DNA from 4 places in the Streptomyces sp. NPDC102514 genome. Region 3 is predicted to be linked to each of the others. Evidence: riboswitches for the same ligand, from Rfam matches in the RefSeq annotation. Region 3 holds a riboswitch; each other region holds the start of a gene.
What was found. Region 3 has a riboswitch for cyclic di-AMP ahead of ACZ60E_RS35315 (C40 family peptidase). Riboswitches for the same ligand answer to the same signal wherever they lie in the genome.

Region 1 (4,392 bases), on a different contig from region 3:
ACCGGCTCGTACGCCGTGACCGCACCGCCGTCGCGGCCGGGTTCGGCCTGCTGCGCCTCGCCGGAGCGCCCTCCCTGGGGTGGCTCGACGTGAAGACGTCCGGCGACGTCGAGGTCCCGGTCATCGAGACCGCCGTCGACGAGGAGCTCGCCCGGTTCGCCGAGGAGGGCCCCACCGCCGAGGAGATGGAGCGCGCCCAGGCCCAGTTGGAGCGCGAGTGGCTGGACCGTCTCGGCACGGTCGCGGGCCGCGCGGACGAACTGTGCCGGTACGCGGTCCTGTTCGGCGACCCCCAGCTCGCCCTGACCGCCGTGCAGCGCGTTCTCGACATCACCGCGGAGGAGGTCCAGGAGGTCGCCAAGGCCCGCCTGCGCCCCGACAACCGCGCGGTGCTGGTCTACGAGCCGGTCGCCCCCGAGGAGACCGACGCGGCCGAAGAGACCGGCGCCGCCGACAACACCGACGAGGAGGCGGCCAAGTGACCGAGCTCGCCACGATGGAGTTCCACCCGCAGCCCCAGGCCGGCGAGGCCAGGCCCTGGGCCTTCCCGGCGCCCGAGCGCGGCACCCTGGGCAACGGCCTGACGCTGCTGCGCTGCCACCGCCCCGGCCAGCAGGTCGTCGCCGTGGAGGTCCTTCTCGACGCCCCGCTGGAGGCCGAGCCCAAGGGCCTCGACGGCATCGCCACGATCATGGCGCGGGCCTTCTCGGAGGGCACCGACAAGCACTCCGCCGAGGAGTTCGCCGCCGAGCTGGAGCGCTGCGGCGCCACCCTGGACGCCCACGCCGACCACCCCGGCGTACGGCTCAGCCTCGAAGTGCCCGTCTCCCGGCTGCCCAAGGCACTCGGCCTGCTCGCCGACGCCCTCAGGGCACCCGCGTTCGAGGACGGCGAGATCGAGCGGCTGGTGCGCAACCGGCTCGACGAGATCCCGCACGAGAGTGCCAACCCGGCCCGGCGGGCCGCCAAGGAGCTGTCCCGGCAGCTCTTCCCGGCGGACTCCCGGATGTCGCGCCCGCGCCAGGGCACCGAGGAGACGGTCACCGCGATCGACTCGGCGGCCGTACGCGCCTTCTACGAGAAGCACGTACGCCCCGCCACGGCCACCGCGGTCGTCGTCGGCGACCTCACGGACGTCGACCTCGACGCGCTGCTCGGGGACACGCTCGGCACCTGGACCGGCTCGCAGGCCCAGGCGCGTCCCGTGCCCTCGGTGACCGCCGACGACACCGGCCGCGTGATCATCGTGGACCGGCCCGGAGCCGTCCAGACGCAGCTGCTCATCGGCCGCGTCGGCGCGGACCGCCACGACCGCGTGTGGCCCGCCCAGGTGCTCGGCACGTACTGCCTCGGTGGCACCCTCACCTCCCGCCTGGACCGCGTCCTGCGCGAGGAGAAGGGATACACCTACGGTGTGCGGGCGTTCGGCCAGGTGCTGCGCTCCGCTCCGGACGGGACGGGCATCTCGATGCTCGCCATCAGCGGCTCCGTGGACACCCCGAACACCGGCCCGGCGCTCGACGACCTGTGGAAGGTGCTGCGCACCCTCGCCGCCGAGGGTCTGACGGACGCCGAGCGCGACGTCGCCGTGCAGAACCTGGTGGGTGTCGCGCCCCTGAAGTACGAGACCGCGGGCGCCGTCGCGGGCACGCTCGCCGACCAGGTCGAGCAGCACCTGCCGGACGACTTCCAGGCGACGCTGTACAAGCAGCTCGCCGCGACCGGCACCGTGGAGGCCACCGCTGCCGCCGTGAACGCGTTCCCGGTGGACCGCCTGGTGACCGTCCTAGTCGGGGACGCCGCGCAGATCGAGGAGCCCGTCAGGGCCCTCGGCGTCGGCGAAGTCAGCGTCGTGACGGCCGAGTAGGGATCCGCGACCGGGCAGGGCCCGCGATCGGGCGGGACCTGTTCACGGTCGGGGCCCGGGTGACTGGACGAGTCACCCGGGCCCTTTTCTGTCCTTCTCCGTCCATGGTTTGTCCGTATTGCAGGGAAGTTGCCTGTCTGCCCTGTGGCATGCGCTACAAAAATGGTGATCCGTTTGTCTATTGAAAGAGGCGCCGCTTAGCGTCGGTCCGGCTGTTCGTCAGGCACTGCGCCGCGTCCGCGGCACCGGACAGTCATCGCCGAGTCCCCGTATGGCGCGAGCCAGGGGAGCCGGGGACCCAGGTCCCTGGGGTGAATCGGACGCCCTTCCCGAAGGGGGTCCGTAGGAGACCTTCCTGCTCCGAACCCGTCAGCTAACCCGGTAGGCGAGAAGGAAGGAAAGGACCAGCCACTTCATGGCGTTCACCCGCGCCACGGGGAAGCACCGTCTTCCCAGCCGCATGACGCGCACCACCCGCAGGACCGTCGGCGTCGCCGCCCTGGCCACCACCGGTGTCGTGGGCACGCTGGCCGCCCCGGCGTTCGCCGCCGAGAGCGAGATCGAGCAGACGGGCCCCCTCAAGGCCGTCACCATGGGCGACTCGGTCGCCCACGAAATCGACGCGCAGGCCGTCGCCCAGCGCCAGGCCGCCGACCAGGCCGCCGCCCGCGAGAAGGCCGAGGCCGCCGCGAAGAAGCGTGCGGAGGAGGCCAGGGCGAAGGCCGAGAAGGAGCGCGAGGCCAAGGCCCGTGCGGCCCGCGAGGCCGAGCGCAAGCGCCTCAACGCCTACACCGCGCCGATCACCGGCTCGTACGTCTCCACGTCCTACCAGGCCGGCGGCGGCATCTGGTCCTCCGGCAGCCACACCGGCATCGACTTCCACGCCGCCAGCGGCACCGCCGTGCACGCGGTGGGCTCCGGCACCGTCGTGGAGGCCGGCTGGGGCGGTTCCTACGGCAACCAGATCGTCATCAAGATGGTCGACGGCACGTACACCCAGTACGGGCACCTCTCGTCCATCGGTGCCTCGGTCGGCCAGACGGTCACTCCGGGGCAGCAGATAGCCCTCTCCGGGGCGACGGGCAACGTCACGGGGGCGCACCTGCACTTCGAGGCGCGGACCACCGCCGAGTACGGCTCCGACATGGACCCGATCGCTTACCTCCGCGGGCACGGCGTGAACGTCTGACCGCACGGCACCCGCCGCCGCGGTTCCGCGCGGCACCGCATCTCCGTCGTAGGCCCCGGCTCACCGAGCCGGGGCCTACGCGCGTTCGGACGGCTTCCGGTCACTTTCGTACCGGACGACCGCCTGTTCAGAAGCCCGGTGTGTCCAAAAAATATCCATGGATTCCCGGCTGCCTTCGGAATTTCCCGTTCTCTGCAATAGAGTCACCGAACAAGCGTCAATCGACCGCGTTTCGCGGGGATTAAGGCGGAGGTCCGGTCATGCGTATTCCCGCGCGCTCGGTATGCACGGCGATCCGGGACGACATCGTCGCGGGTGTCTACGAGCGCGGCAGCCGGCTCACCGAAGAACTGCTCGCGCGCCGCTACGGCGTCTCGCGGGTCCCCGTGCGCGAGGCGCTGCGCACCCTGGAGGCGGAGGGCTTCGTGGTCACCCGCCGGCACGCGGGCGCGTGCGTCGCGGAACCCACGGAGCAGGAGGCCGCCGACCTCCTGGAGATGCGCGTGCTGCTGGAGCCGCTGGGCGCCGCCCGTGCCGCCCAGCGGCGCACCGAGGCCCATCTCAAGGTGCTGCGCGGCCTGGTCAGGCTCGGCCAGGAGCGGGCCAGGCGGGGCAACAGCGAGGATCTGCGCTCGCTCGGCGGCTGGTTCCACGAGACGCTCGCGCAGTCCTCGGGCAGCCCGGCGCTGACCTCGACGCTCGGCCAGCTGCGGCACAAGATCGCCTGGATGTACTCGGTCGAGGCGCCCGCGCACCCCGCCGAGTCCTGGACCGAGCACGGGGCCATCGTGGACGCCGTGGCCCGCGGTGACAGCGACCGGGCCAGGGCGATCACGGCGCTGCACACGGAGCGGGCGATGTCCGCGCACCGGCTGCGTTTTCCCGGCGGGGACCGCGCCGAGCGTGTGAGGACTTCGCAACATCCCGTAAACACAGCGGGCCTGCGGCATTAACAGAAGCACCGTATACAAAGAGAGATATTCGGCAGGGCCCTATTTCCGGTGCCCTTTTCTTCCGCGTGCCCTGAATTGTGGAGCACGTCATTTCAGTGCGCGCGGAAGCGGGTGGAGGCGGGCGGAAATCAATACGCCGCACGCAGGAAAAGAACGGCCCCGGCCCCGTACGCTCCCGGACGCGCGAACGGCGGAGCCGCGTCGCCCGGGGTGTGGGTGACGCGGCTCCGCCGTACGGGGACCGATGGGGTCCGACGGAGTCCGGGGAGACCCGAAGGGTCCCAAGAGGTCCCAAGGGGTCCGAGAGGGCCTGAGGGTCAGACGGTCTCGGGGAGTTCGTCGAGGCCCTCGGCGACCAGCTTCGCGAGGCGGTCGAGCGCGGC
Region 2 (4,392 bases), on a different contig from region 3:
TTCGCCTTCACCTGGGCCGGCGTCAGCTCGGGTGCGGCGACCCCCGTCCCGTCGAACCCGGTCGCGCTCGCCGCGCCCGCGAGGGCGATGGTGAAGGCGGTGCGGGCCGTACCGCCGCCGAGTGAGCGCTGTCGGGGCTTGCGGTGCGCTGCCACGTGCGATCCACGTTCCTTCCGTAGCCGCCGAGGCACTGGTACGTCCACGGCGGTGGCCCTCAGGGGCTGGTTGCACGTCCGGCGGCAGCCCGCACAGGGGGAGCGGACCGCCGCCGGACCTCTTGGCGGTGGTGCCGACTGCCGCCCTGGCCCGGGCGGTTGTGGTGGGGAGCCGGTCACCTGGGGAAGGACGCTAAACCTCGTGATGCGCCGGTGGTAACGGCATGTACGGAAGTGGTGGCAGTCGGCCACGAGGTGACCGGGTGCGACCGTGATCCGGGCCCGGTGCGGGCGACTTGGCGTGGTGCGGTGACCGATGGGCGTGTTACGGGGGAGCGGCACGTGCGACGGTGCTATGGGCGCCGCCCGGGGCCCGCAAGAGACCCGGGGCGCGGGCCGGTGCGAGGCGGCGTGCGGGCGTCCGGTTAGGGTCCGGGCTCATGGACGTACTCATTCATGTCTTCGTCGCCCTGCACATCATCGGGATCGCCGCCCTGCTGGGCGGGTTCCTCACCCAGATGAAGGCCATGGGCGACGGCACGGCCCGTTTCACCCCCGCCATGCTCCACGGCGCGCTGACCATGCTGGTCACCGGCGCGCTCCTCGTCGGCCTCAACCAGGCCGACGACCAGACCGTCAACAACATCAAGATCGGTGTGAAGCTGGCCCTGCTGGTCGTGATCCTCGGCCTCGTCTACGTCAAACGTGACGACGAGAAGGTGGAGAAGGGCCTGTTCGCCCTGGTGGGCGGGCTGACCACGGTGAACATCTTCATCGCGCTGCTCTGGACCTGAGCGACCGCCCCGGAGACCGCCCTGGAAACTGCCCGGGAAGCCGCCGCGGAAGCCTGGAAGCCCGTCCGGAACGCGGACGGGGTACGGCACATGCCTGCCGTACCCCGTCCGCGTTCCGTCCAGATGCAGCTGGGCGCTAGCCCGGCCGCACCACGCTGTGGATCGGCATGTAGTAGATCGACTCCTCGCGGACGTACGCGCCCGGCTTCGGGGCGTGGATCATCATGCCGTCGCCGATGTAGATGCCGACGTGGCTGATGTCGTCGTAGAAGAAGACCAGGTCGCCGGGCTGGGCGTTGTCCACGGAGACCGTCGTGCCGGTGTCCACCTGGTCCCAGGTGGTGCGCGGGAGCGTCACACCGGCGGCTTTCCAGGCGGCCTGGGTCAGACCGGAGCAGTCGTACGAGCCGGGGCCGCTGGCGCCCCAGACGTACGGCTTGCCGATCTGGGCGCGGGCGAAGGCCAGCGCCTTGGCGGCCTTGGTGGAGGAGGCGGAGTCCGAGCCCGAGGTGCTCCCCGAACCCGTGCCCGCCCCTGAACCCGTGGCGGTTCCCGTGCCCTGCGTCGCCGTCTCCTGGCGTTGGCGCTCCGCGTCGGCCGCCTGCTGCCGCGCCAGCTCGTCCGCCTTGCGCTGGGCCTCTTCCTGCTTCTTCCGCTCGATCGCGGCGAGGCGGGCCTTCTCCTCGGCGGTCAGCTTCGAGAGGATCTCGCGCGCCTCGGCGAGCTTCCGCTGGACGTCCGCCTTGGAGGTCTTCAGCGTGCTCTGCGTCGTGGTGAGCGTCTCCAGGCCCTCGGAGGCCTCCTGCCGCTTCTTCGACGTGGTGGCCCGCTCGGTGACGTACTCGTCGACGGCCTGCTTCTGGCGGGCGGTCAGCCGGTTCATCAGCTGGGTCTGGTCGAAGTAGTCCTGCGGGTTGTCCGCGAGGAGGAGGGAAGCGCTGTCGGGTGCGGAGGCTCCCGTGCGGTACTGCGCCGCGGCGAACGTCCCGAGCGCCTCACGCGCGGAGTTGAGCTTCTCCGTGCGCTGCGCCACGTCGTCGAGGAGCGTGGCGACGCGCTTGCGCTGCTTGGTGGTCTTCTCCTTGGCGGCGTTGTACTTCTCGGTGGCCGTGCCCGCCTGCTGGTAGAGGTCGTCGATCTTCTTCTGGACTTCCTCCGTGCTGGGCCTGGGCTCCGCGGCCGGCGAGGCGTCCGCCGTCTGGGAGAGCAGGGCCACCGAGGTCAGGGCCGCGGTGGCGAGGGCCGGTGTCCGCAGGCCCAGAGAACTGGGGGGCCGCAACTTGCGGTGTGGCGCCACGAGGGCGTCTCCTTCCGTCATCCGCCTACCGAGTTAGCTGTCGGGTTCGGGCGAGTGCTTCGGAAGGTTTGCCCTACGGTCCTTGTCCCACGAGGGAGTTCGGACCGATTCACCCCAGGATCGGTTGGGTCCCCGGTTCCGGAGGCCACGAGGGCATGCCGGATTCGGCGGAGCCCGCTCGGCCCGGCGTTGTTCGCCGGTGCGGGTCGAGCGGCCTACGCGAAAGTTAGCCAATACGTGTGGCACCTGTGAAGTTTGATGTGCGATATGCCCGATACATTTTCGTGACCTGGACCACGGGTGTCGTCCGCCGACGTCAATTGGTCATGATCTGCTCCGAGTTGTCCCCGAAGGGCGCGGGAGCGGGTCGATCGCGTCGCGGAGCGGCGCCCATGCCGACGGGCCGGTTCCGGTCGGCTCGGGAGTGACCTCCATCAGGCGGTGTCTGGTGCGCCCCGTCTCCGCACGGTTATACGGAGGCCAGCCGTACGCGGTTCAGATGCGGGGCGAAATCAGCGCCCTGTGGCGGTACCGCCGCACACCGCATCGCCGCCGTCCCGGCCACACCGTCCCGCCGCCGTCCCGGCCACCCTGTGTAGTGGCGGACTCATCACGGGTGAGGCTCTGCCCTTGGCCGCCCGCCCGGGATTCCGCCGAGTTTCCGGGGTGGCGGCCGGGTGTCAGTGGGGGCGCCTAGACTCGGAGAGCGATGAGCAGCCTCTTTGATGACAGCTTCCTGGCGGACCTCAAGCCCTCCCGGGCCCACGAGGAAGAGCCCCCGCCGCCGCCCGAGGACGAAGCGCCGGACCACGGTCCGGACGACCTGTTCGGCGGGCGCTTCGACGTGCCTCCTCCCAGCAGGCCCAGGGACGCCTACTACCGCGACGGCGCCCCGAGGCCCCTGGTGGACCCGGCCGCGCTCCTGGACGGGCTGAACGAGAACCAGCGCGCGGCGGTCGTCCACCACGGCTCACCCCTGCTCATCGTGGCCGGCGCCGGTTCCGGCAAGACCCGTGTGCTCACCCACCGCATCGCGCACCTGCTGGGCGAGCGCAAGGTGCACCCCGGCGAGATCCTCGCGATCACCTTCACGAACAAGGCCGCGGGCGAGATGAAGGAGCGCGTCGAGCAGCTCGTGGGCCCGCGGGCCAACGCGATGTGGGTGATGACCTTCCACAGCGCCTGCGTACGGATCCTGCGCCGCGAGAGCAAGAAGCTCGGCTTCACGTCGTCGTTCTCGATCTACGACGCCGCCGACAGCAAGCGGCTCATGGCCCTGGTCTGCCGTGACCTGGACCTCGACCCCAAGCGCTTCCCGCCGAAGTCCTTCAGCGCCAAGATCTCGAACCTGAAGAACGAGCTGATCGACGAGGAGGACTTCGCCGCACAGGCCTCCGACGGCTTCGAGAAGACCGCCGCCCAGGCCTACGCGATGTACCAGTCGCGGCTGCGCGAGGCGAACGCGCTGGACTTCGACGACCTGATCATGACGACGGTCAACCTCCTGCGCGCCTTCCCTGACGTCGCCGAGCACTACCGCCGCCGCTTCCGCCACGTCCTCGTGGACGAGTACCAGGACACGAACCACGCGCAGTACTCCCTCGTCCGGGAGCTCGTCGGCAGCGCCACGGACCCCGTCGCGCACCCCGAGGACGTACCGCCGCGGGAGGACGACCTCCCGCCGGCCGAGCTGTGCGTCGTCGGTGACGCCGACCAGTCGATCTACGCTTTCCGCGGCGCGACGATCCGCAACATCCTCCAGTTCGAGGAGGACTACCCGAACGCGACGACGATCCTGCTGGAGCAGAACTACCGCTCCACGCAGACGATCCTGACCGCCGCCAACGCGGTCATCGAGCGCAACGAATCGCGCCGCCCGAAGAACCTGTGGACGAACGCGGGCGCGGGCGCGCGCATCACGGGCTATGTAGCCGACACCGAGCACGACGAGGCGCAGTTCGTCGCCGAGGAGATAGACCGTCTCACCGACGCGGGCGACGCGAAGGCCGGCGACGTCGCCGTCTTCTACCGTACGAACGCCCAGTCCCGTGTCTTCGAAGAGATCTTCATCCGGGTCGGCCTGCCCTACAAGGTCGTCGGCGGCGTCCGCTTCTACGAGCGCAAAGAGGTCCGGGACGTCCTCGCG
Region 3 (4,392 bases):
GGGTGGGTGCTGGAAGGTACGTACCGAGGCGTGGCGGGCATGGTGCCTCCTTATGCGCCGTCAGCTACACCGGCGATGAAATCCAACGTGTCCTCGGGCGAAAGGGCCTGGCCCTGAAGGGAGGTGAAGGCCTCCTCGTACGACTGGAGGTCCTCTCTCTGTTCGAGATAAAGGCTACTCGTCAAGTGGTCGAGAACAACCACATCCAGATCAGATCTGTTCGTAAACGAAAAAATAACAAAGGGACCTGTGACTCCGATGTGAGCCCCAACTCCGAAGGGCAGCACCTGAATTCGCACGTGAGGGAGGTGCGCGGCCTCCCGCAGCCGGTCCAACTGCCGTGCCATGACCTCCGGTCCACCGACGGTCCGCCGCAACACCGACTCGTCCAGGACGGCACTCAGTCGGAGCGGTTTGTTCGAACGCAGCACCTCCTGGCGCGCGAGGCGCACCTTCACCAGCATCTCGACCAGAGCGTCGATCTTGCCGTCGGGTACCCCGTCCAGGGCGGCCCGTGTCACCGCGCGGGCGTACTCCGGTGTCTGCAGGAGGCCCGGCACCACGGAGTTCTCCAGCGTGCGCATCGCGCCCGCCTGCGCCTCAAGGCTGATGAAATCGCTGTACGTCGACGGCAGAAGGCCCCGGTAGGCGTGCCACCAGTGGTGCCGGCCGTCGCCGTCCGCGCCCGCCAGCACGACGAGCAACTCGTGCAGCTCCGGGTCCCGGACGTCGTACGCGTCGAGGAGTCGCCGCACGTCGGCGGGCTTGACCCCGCTGCGGCCGGTCTCGATCCGGCTCACCTTCGACTGGTGCCAGCCCACGAGGCGCGCAGCCTCGCCGCTCGTGAGGCCCGCGCGGGCGCGCAGGGCCCGCAGTTCGGCGCCGAGCTTACGTCGGCGCACCGCGGGGCCGTACTGCATGGCCGTCTCCTTCCGACCGTCGCGCAAGCGCTGCAGCGCCCGGCGTCACGCCGACGGTAGAGGACAAACCAGTTGCCCGCCCAAATACGGTCGACGGTCGCAGAGTTCACCGCTTCGAGCGACAGATATATGCATATCTTGGTGGATCGGCACCACGAACGCCGAGGTAGTGGCACTCTGGCGCAAGCACCAGTCCGGGACCGTCTCGAAGTCATCCGCTTCGGTCGGACCCCGGTCCCGTGGGAAAGGGACGACGTCGCATGGCAGACCACCAGGAAGCATCCGTCACTCTGCCGAGCGATCCCGCTTCGGTCTCCGTCGCCCGTACGTATGTCACCGACGTGCTGGCCGAATGGGGACTGCCGTCCGACTCGGAGACCGCCGACACCGTTCGGCTCATCGTCTCCGAACTCACCACGAACGCGGTACAGCACACCTTCGGACTGTCACCCACCTTCACGGTGGACATCGAACTCGACCGTGACGAACAACTGCGCATCGGTGTGACCGACAGCCACCCGCGCTTCCCGAAACGGCTGCCCGCCGCCGTCCAGCAGGACAACGGCCGGGGCATGGTGATCATCCGCTGGCTGACGGCGGAATCCGGTGGCAAGCTCTCGGTCCGCGCCACCAGCGAGGGCGGCAAGACCGTGTCGATCATGCTCCCCTGGACGGCCCCGGCGCAGCCGGTCCGGGCCGAGTAGGGCCCGCCCCGAAGAAGCGCGGGGAACCGCGCGCCCGGCCACGACGAGCCCGCGGACAACCCACACAGCACGAAGCACAACGCACCGGACGTCCGGCGGAACGCCTAGGACCTGTCCGGTCGATCACGGCGAAGGGAAGCTGCGGTGCCTTGTGGGCGCCGGTGAGCGGGGTGTGGTGCGTGCAGCTGCAAGGCGGAGGAGGGCGTCGACGCGGAGCGTCGGCAACCGACGACAACGCCGCAGATGTGCGTGCCACACCCCGCGTCTTCGCCGTGATCGACCGGACAGGTCCTAGACGTCCGGATTCTTGTCCGCGGCCCGCTTCAGCAGATACGGCAGGACCTCCCACAGCCCCACGCACAGGAGCAGAGTGGTCGCCCCGGCCACGATCCCCTCGGTGCGGTCCACCGCCACGTCCACGACGAGCAGCACGGAACCGGTGAGAGCGAGCGCGAGCACGGCCAGACCGATCTGCGCGAGCCGGGACGAGGCGTCGACGACCTGAGGCTTCGCGCCCTGCTGGAACAGCCGGCGGTGCAGGGCGGCGGGGGTGGTGAAGAGCGCGGCCGCCAGGACCGAGAGCAGCAGGGTGACGACGTACGTGGTGCGCTGCACGGTGTCGAGGGACGGGAACCGCGGGGTGAAGGCGAGCGTCAGCAGGAAGGCGAAGAGGATCTGGACGCCCGTCTGGGTGACCCGGAGCTCCTGGAGGAGTTCGAGGAAATTCCGGTCGGCGCGCTCAAGGCGGGTCTCGTCGCGCTCCTCGTGGTGGTGCGGATCGTCCATGAGTGAACGAGTAACCATTCAGCGCCCGAATTCACGCCTGAGGCCCCAGGTCCCTCACGGGCGTCGAGCGGGTCTCCCACGGGTGTGATGCCCGGAATCCTCACGGGCGGCGGGCCGGGCCCCTCGCGGGCCGTCGGGCCGGGTCCCTCACGGGGTGGCCGTGGCGATCCGAGCGCCAGGGCCACCCCGTGGGCGGATCACCTGACCCGGCCGTACCAGACGCTCTTGGTCCAGATCTTCTGGAGCTTCACCACGTCCCCGGTCTTCGGGGAGTGCCAGATCCGTCCCTTCCCGGCGTAGATGCCCACGTGGTAGACGTTCCGGCCCGAGTGGAAGAAGACCAGGTCCCCCTGCTTGCGGTTCGAGGAGGAGACGTGGTTCGTCTTGTTGTACTGGGCCGCAGCCGTGCGGGGCAGCTTCTTGCCCGCCTTCTTGAACGAGTACAGCGTGAGGCCGGAGCAGTCGAAGCGCTTGGGCCCCGTGGCCCCGTACTTGTACGGGGAACCCTTCTTGGAGGCCGCCACCTTGAGTGCCTTCGTCGCGGGGGTGGCCGCTTCCGCGTCGGACGCGAAGCCAGGGGCCACTATGCCGCCGCCTACGGCGGCGATGGTGAGAACCGATGCGGTACCGGCCCTGCTGAACAGCGACGGGACACGATTGAGCGCAGTCATGCGCAACCCTTCGTCAGCCGCCTGTGAAGGATGACCTGTCGGATTCGGGCTGGCGAAGTTGCCCGGCCGCGGCTGCGGCTTCACCCCAAGGGCCACTCGGATCTCTCCGGCGGCCCGTCATGCTCGGGTCCTCCACTCCTGCCGATGCACTTCTGTCGACCGGTCATCCGGGCAGCGGCAGGACTCGGCGTCCGCCCGGACCGCCCCGCCGCTTCTGGCGGGGGCTTGTCGTCGCAGGGATCTTGACGCACTGATGTCCCAAAAGCCGAGCGGAATCGGCGATTTGTGGGCTTACTCACCACTCACCCGTTCGGGTGGACAGCCCTTTCTACGGGTGGGCGTCGAGGGCCTCAAGGACCCCCGCACCAGCACCGGAATGGTTGATTCCGCCTCGGACGTACGCGCGTTGCGCAACTCCCGGGGGCCTGTGGGAGCAGCCTCGACTACGCCAACCGGGGGTACGCCTTCTGGTCCGTTTCAACTCCGGTGCGGACGCCTCGTCAAGTGCCTGCGTGAGGCCGGACCGGTGGGTGTACGTCAGGTGTCGGAGCCGGGCGGCAGGGCGACCCGGCCCGCTCTGCGCTCACCGTCGAGGACGCGCAGGGCCCGCGCCAGGGTTGCGGCGTGCAACTCGTTCTCGCCCCGCTGGTGCATCAGGGTCAGCGCGTCGCGCAGCGCGGTCGCCCTGCCGACCAGGGCCTGGGCCGCGCGCAGTCCGCGGTACGTGTCGCCGGAGTGCGCCGGGTTGATCCGGCCGAGCAGGTCGACCACCTCCAGATAGCGGTCGATCAGCTCGGCCTCGGCCCGCGTCAGGGCCGGCAGCGGGGGCAACTCGGGCGGAAGCATCGGCGGATCACCCCACGCCGGGTGTGTCGGACGTGCCTGATGCGTCGTCGGACGCGCCGAGGGCCGCCGTGCGGCTGGGGACGATCCGGTCGACCAGCCCGTACTCCAGGGCCTGGCGGGCGTCGAGGATCCTGTCCCGCTCGATGTCCGCGCCGATCCGCTCCCGGCTCTGCCCCGTGTGCCGGGCGAGCATGTCCTCCATCCGGGCGCGGGTGCGCAGCAGTTCGTCCGCCTGGATGGCCAGGTCGGACGCCTGACCCTGGACCGGCTCGGACAGGTACGGCTGACGGATCAGCACGCGGGCGCCCGGCAGCGCGTACCGCTTGCCCGGTGTGCCCGCGGCCAGCAGCACCGCGGCGGCCGACGCGGCCTGCCCGAGGCAGATGGTCTCCACCTCGCAGCTGACGTACCGCATCGTGTCGTAGACGGCCGCCATCGCACTGAAGGAGCCGCCGGGGGAGTTGA
Region 4 (4,392 bases), on a different contig from region 3:
GAGTCCCGGCTCGTGCGCTCCGAGCTGACGTACGGCGAGAAGATCATCGGCAGCCGACGCGGGCACACCGGGCACCAGCACCTGCCCTGGGTTGCCCTGGACGCGGACGGCACGGCGACCGAGGAGCTGGGCGAGGTCTACGGCTGCGCGCTCGCCTGGTCGGGCACCTGGCGGATCGCGGTGGCCCAACTGCCCGACGCGCGCGTGCAGATCACCGGCGGGGCCGGGTACGACGACTCGGGCCTGCTGCGGCTGGAGCCGGGGGAGACCTTCGTCACTCCCGTCTTCGCGGGGCTGTGGAGCGACGGCGGCTTCGGCGGGGCGAGCCGCGCCTGGCACGCGTACCAGCGCGCGTACGTGATCCCGGACGCGGAGCAGGACCGGCCCGTGCTCTACAACTCCTGGGAGGCCACGGAGTTCGACATCTCAGAGGAGCAGCAGCGGGCGCTCGCCCGCCGGGCCGCCGAGGCGGGCGTCGAACTGTTCGTGGTCGACGACGGCTGGTTCGGGGCGCGCACCAGCGACCGGGCCGGCCTCGGCGACTGGACGGTCAACCGGGACCGCTTCCCGGGCGGACTGAATCCGCTGAGCGACTACGTGCACGGGCTCGGGATGCAGTTCGGCATCTGGGTCGAGCCCGAGATGGTCAACCCGGACAGCGAGCTGTACCGCGCGCACCCGGACTGGGTGCAGTTCCAGCCGGGACGAAAGCGGACGGAACTGCGCAATCAGCTCGTGCTGAACCTCGCCCGTGAGGACGTCCAGGAGTACCTGTGGGAACAGCTCGACGCGCTGCTCTCCAGTGCCCCGATCGACTACGTGAAGTGGGACTTCAACCGCGCCTTCACCGACGCGGGCTGGCTCGGCGAGGCCTACCCGCAACGGCTGTGGGTGGACCATGTGCACGCCCTGTACAAGCTGTTGGACCGGCTGCGGACCGCCCACCCGGGCGTCGCCTTCGAGTCCTGCTCGGGCGGCGGCGGCCGGATCGACCTCGGGATCATGGCCCGTACGGACCAGGTGTGGACCTCCGACAACACCGACCCGCTCGACCGGCTCGCCATCCAGCACGGCTTCAGTCAGGTGCATCCCGCGCGGGCCATGGCCGCCTGGGTCACCGACAGCCCGAACGCGCAGCTCAACGGACGTGTCAGCTCGCTGCGCTTCCGCTTCGTGAGCGCGATGGCCGGGGTGCTCGGCGTCGGCGGCGACCTCACCCGCTGGACCGGGGAGGAACTGGCCGAGGCGCGGACCTGGGTGGAGCTCTACAAGGAGATCAGGCCCGTCGTGCAGGGCGGTGAGCTCCATCGGCTGCGGGCGCCGCAGGGCGGACTGAGCGCCGTCCAGTACGTCCGTGACGGCGAGGTCGTCGTCCTCGCCTGGCTCCAGGCCCAGCACTACGGTGAGCCGGCCCTGCCGGTGCGACTGCGGGGCCTCGACCCGTCGGCATCGTACGAATGCCTCGAAACGGGCGAAGTCCACCGAGGTGCGGTGCTGTTGCACCACGGCTTGCGGACGGGGCTGCGCGGAGACCTCGATGCGGCAGTTATCCGACTGCGTCGTATCTGACTGTTGTGTCCGTAATGGAGCCTTCATTCCAACTCGCGCCGGAGTGAAGGCTCCTGGAGTGGTCCTTGGTGAGCAGCGTCATATCCGTGACGTTCCGCTGTCGCCGTGCTCACGTAAGTCCGCTTTGTTTGCAGGGCTTTAACAAGCGGTGGATAGACCGCATTCACACAGGGTGACCGGTATTTCGGTCGAGGATCAAGAAAACGGGGCACACAGGAAACCCCCAAGCTTGTTTGCGCCTCTTCATGTCGCTTACGTTCACCTCCAATCCGGACGGACGCCCAATCCTGCCGCCGCCCGGAATCCGCACTCACCCGTACGTGGCAGGAGCGGGGGACCCACAGGTAAGACGCCTGTTCCGGTCTCCGGAACGGCTTGGGGTTAAGTCGTGCGAAAGCACGGCCGGGCATCTCCAGCTCGCACCCGACAGCTCACCTCGCAGGCGCCGGAGAGGAATTCGTCATGCCCGCGAAGGGTAAGCACCGCCGTCCCAAGTCCCAGCGTTTCTCGCGTTCCATGGCCGTGGCCGGAACCGGGGGCGCCGCTCTCGCCCTCCCGCTGCTCGGCGCCGCCGGAGCGCACGCCGCGACTCCGCAGACCGCCGCCGATTCCGTGGCGAGCGCCGCGAACGTCTCGACCATCGCGAGCAAGTCCGCCGCCGCCGCTCCGACCGCCGAGAAGCAGGCCGAGGCGAAGAAGGTCGCCACCAGGACGTACGCCGTGCGTTCGGGCGACTCCCTGTCGAAGATCGCCGACACGCAGGACGTCAACGGTGGCTGGAAGAAGCTGTACTCGGACAACCGCACCTCCATCGGCGGCGACCCGTCCCTCATCCACCCGGGCCTGAAGCTCGCCCTCGGCGGCAAGGCGGCGGCGTCCAGCTCCGACTCCACCGCCTCCAAGTCGTCCGACAAGGCCGCCGAGAAGCCCGCGGCCAAGAAGACGACCACGGCGTCCAAGGCGGCGGACACCTCGACGGCCACCGGCTTCACGCTGCCGGTCACGGGGGCGTCCATCGGCACCTCGTACAAGATGTCCGGCAGTATGTGGTCCAGCGGCTACCACACCGGTGTCGACTTCGTGGTGCCCACCGGTACCGCGCTCAAGTCCGTCGGCGCGGGCACGGTCGTCTCCGCCGGATGGGGCGGCGCGTACGGCAACCAGGTCGTCATCCAGCTCGCCGACGGCCACTACGCCCAGTACGCCCACCTGTCCTCCCTCTCCGTCTCGGCCGGTCAGACCGTGACCGGCGGACAGCAGGTCGGCCTCTCGGGTGCCACGGGCAACGTCACCGGCCCGCACCTGCACTTCGAGATCCGCACCACCCCGGACTACGGCTCGGACGTGGACCCGCTGGCGTACCTGCGCGCCAAGGGCGTCTCCGTCTGACGCCTTCCGGCGCTGCCTGACGCGGACTGACGCCCACGGGCGCCGACCGACGTCGGCCGACGTGAATCTCCGAAGGCCGGACCCTGTGATCCCCGGGGTCCGGCCTTCGGCATGTCCCGGGCCGGACGGCCGGACGGCTGCTCAACGGCTGACAGGGGCGGGCGGGGGCGTGTCAGGCCCCCGGATGGTTCAGGGCGCGCACGAACTGCTCCGTGAGCTGCTCGGTGTCGAGGCCGTCCGCGCTGCGCCCGGTCAGGATGTGGAAGAAGGGCGGGCCGATCAGGAGCGCGGTCGCCTGTTCGAGTGAGAGCGCGGTGCCGCTCGGCTTCCGGACCGCCTCCACGACCTCGGCGGCGCTCTCCCCGAGGATGTCGCGGGACGCGAGCAGCGCCGCGACCTCCGCGTCGTGCTGGGCCTCGCCCATGAGGGCACGGTAGGCCGCGCCCGCGTCGGAGCGGGCCAGGAAGCCGACGAGGGCGTCGAGATAGGCCTTGAGGTCCTTGCGGGGATCGCCGCTGCGGGGCACGGACAGTTCCTGCCGGGCGTCGATGGCGCTGGCCTCGTAGAGCACCTCCGCCTTGTTCGACCACCAGCGGTACACGGTCTGCCGGCCCACGCCCGCCCGCTCCGCGATGCCCTTCATGGTCAGGGCCGCGTACCCCACCTCCACCAGAAGGTCGTCGACGGCGTGCAGCACGGCGGCCCGTGCGCTCTCACTGCGGGGCCGACCGCGGCCACTTCCATCCACCATGCCGCAACTGTATACGAGGCACAGTGTCTCGTATGTGCTACCTTTACGGTGCACGGTGACTCGGAAGCGAGTGCCCGGCCCTGCCTCGACCTGTCCCGGGAGGGGCCGGCCGGGCGGTGTCCGGCCGTGCTTCGTGTTCCGTGATCCGCGACAGGAATCGAGAGCCATGACGTCCACACTGGAAGGCACCCTGCGCCCGGCGCGGCGGTCCGGGACCGTGCTCGCCTGCGTGAGTGTGTGCACCGCCCTGGTGGTCGGATTCGTCGCCGCGATCAACCTGGCGGTGCCGCAACTGGCCGCGAGTGCACTGCGACCGACGTCGTCGAACCTGCTGTGGATCGTCGACGCCTACGTGGTGGTCTTCGCCTGTCTGGTCATCCCCGCCGGTGCGGCCGGCGACAAGTTCGGCCGCAAGGGCGTCCTCATGGCGGGGCTCGGCACCGTCGCGTTCGGCGCCGTCGTGTCGGCCGTGGCGCCGAACGTGCCGATCATGCTGACAGGGCGTGCCGTCACGGGCCTCGGCGCCGCCTGCGTCCTGCCGAACTGCGTCGGCATCCTCCTGCACGCCACCGCCCCCGAGCGGCGCCCCCACGCGCTGGCCGTCTGGGCGGCGGCCTCCGGCATCGGCGGCGTCGTCGGCAACGTCGGAGGCGGAGCGGTGCTGAGTACGGGCTCCTGGCGCA

Region 1: another riboswitch for cyclic di-AMP. It lies ahead of ACZ60E_RS37390 (M23 family metallopeptidase); the one in region 3 lies ahead of ACZ60E_RS35315 (C40 family peptidase).
Region 2: another riboswitch for cyclic di-AMP. It lies ahead of ACZ60E_RS45000 (C40 family peptidase); the one in region 3 lies ahead of ACZ60E_RS35315 (C40 family peptidase).
Region 4: another riboswitch for cyclic di-AMP. It lies ahead of ACZ60E_RS06140 (M23 family metallopeptidase); the one in region 3 lies ahead of ACZ60E_RS35315 (C40 family peptidase).

What each region holds. Positions count from the first base shown of each region.
Region 1 covers NZ_JBVJLW010000019.1:116,052-120,443, forward strand. Annotated here, with positions in the region: gene ACZ60E_RS37380 (M16 family metallopeptidase) at 1-482, shown strand, start outside; gene ACZ60E_RS37385 (M16 family metallopeptidase) at 479-1,867, shown strand; cyclic di-AMP (ydaO/yuaA leader) riboswitch at 2,115-2,270, shown strand; gene ACZ60E_RS37390 (M23 family metallopeptidase) at 2,283-3,056, shown strand; gene ACZ60E_RS37395 (GntR family transcriptional regulator) at 3,317-4,009, shown strand; gene ACZ60E_RS37400 (HPr family phosphocarrier protein) at 4,327-4,392, opposite strand, start outside.
Region 2 covers NZ_JBVJLW010000041.1:3,293-7,684, reverse strand. Annotated here, with positions in the region: gene ACZ60E_RS45010 (C40 family peptidase) at 1-155, opposite strand, end outside; gene ACZ60E_RS45005 (hypothetical protein) at 596-949, shown strand; gene ACZ60E_RS45000 (C40 family peptidase) at 1,086-2,246, opposite strand; cyclic di-AMP (ydaO/yuaA leader) riboswitch at 2,254-2,426, opposite strand; gene pcrA (DNA helicase PcrA) at 2,956-4,392, shown strand, end outside.
Region 3 covers NZ_JBVJLW010000017.1:70,684-75,075, forward strand. Annotated here, with positions in the region: gene ACZ60E_RS35295 (DUF397 domain-containing protein) at 1-41, opposite strand, end outside; gene ACZ60E_RS35300 (helix-turn-helix domain-containing protein) at 51-920, opposite strand; gene ACZ60E_RS35305 (ATP-binding protein) at 1,181-1,624, shown strand; gene ACZ60E_RS35310 (DUF6328 family protein) at 1,916-2,410, opposite strand; gene ACZ60E_RS35315 (C40 family peptidase) at 2,608-3,081, opposite strand; cyclic di-AMP (ydaO/yuaA leader) riboswitch at 3,085-3,240, opposite strand; gene ACZ60E_RS35320 (hypothetical protein) at 3,619-3,927, opposite strand; gene ACZ60E_RS35325 (ATP-dependent Clp protease proteolytic subunit) at 3,935-4,392, opposite strand, start outside.
Region 4 covers NZ_JBVJLW010000002.1:243,203-247,594, reverse strand. Annotated here, with positions in the region: gene ACZ60E_RS06145 (alpha-galactosidase) at 1-1,569, shown strand, start outside; cyclic di-AMP (ydaO/yuaA leader) riboswitch at 1,854-2,029, shown strand; gene ACZ60E_RS06140 (M23 family metallopeptidase) at 2,032-2,958, shown strand; gene ACZ60E_RS06135 (TetR/AcrR family transcriptional regulator) at 3,131-3,709, opposite strand; gene ACZ60E_RS06130 (MFS transporter) at 3,876-4,392, shown strand, end outside.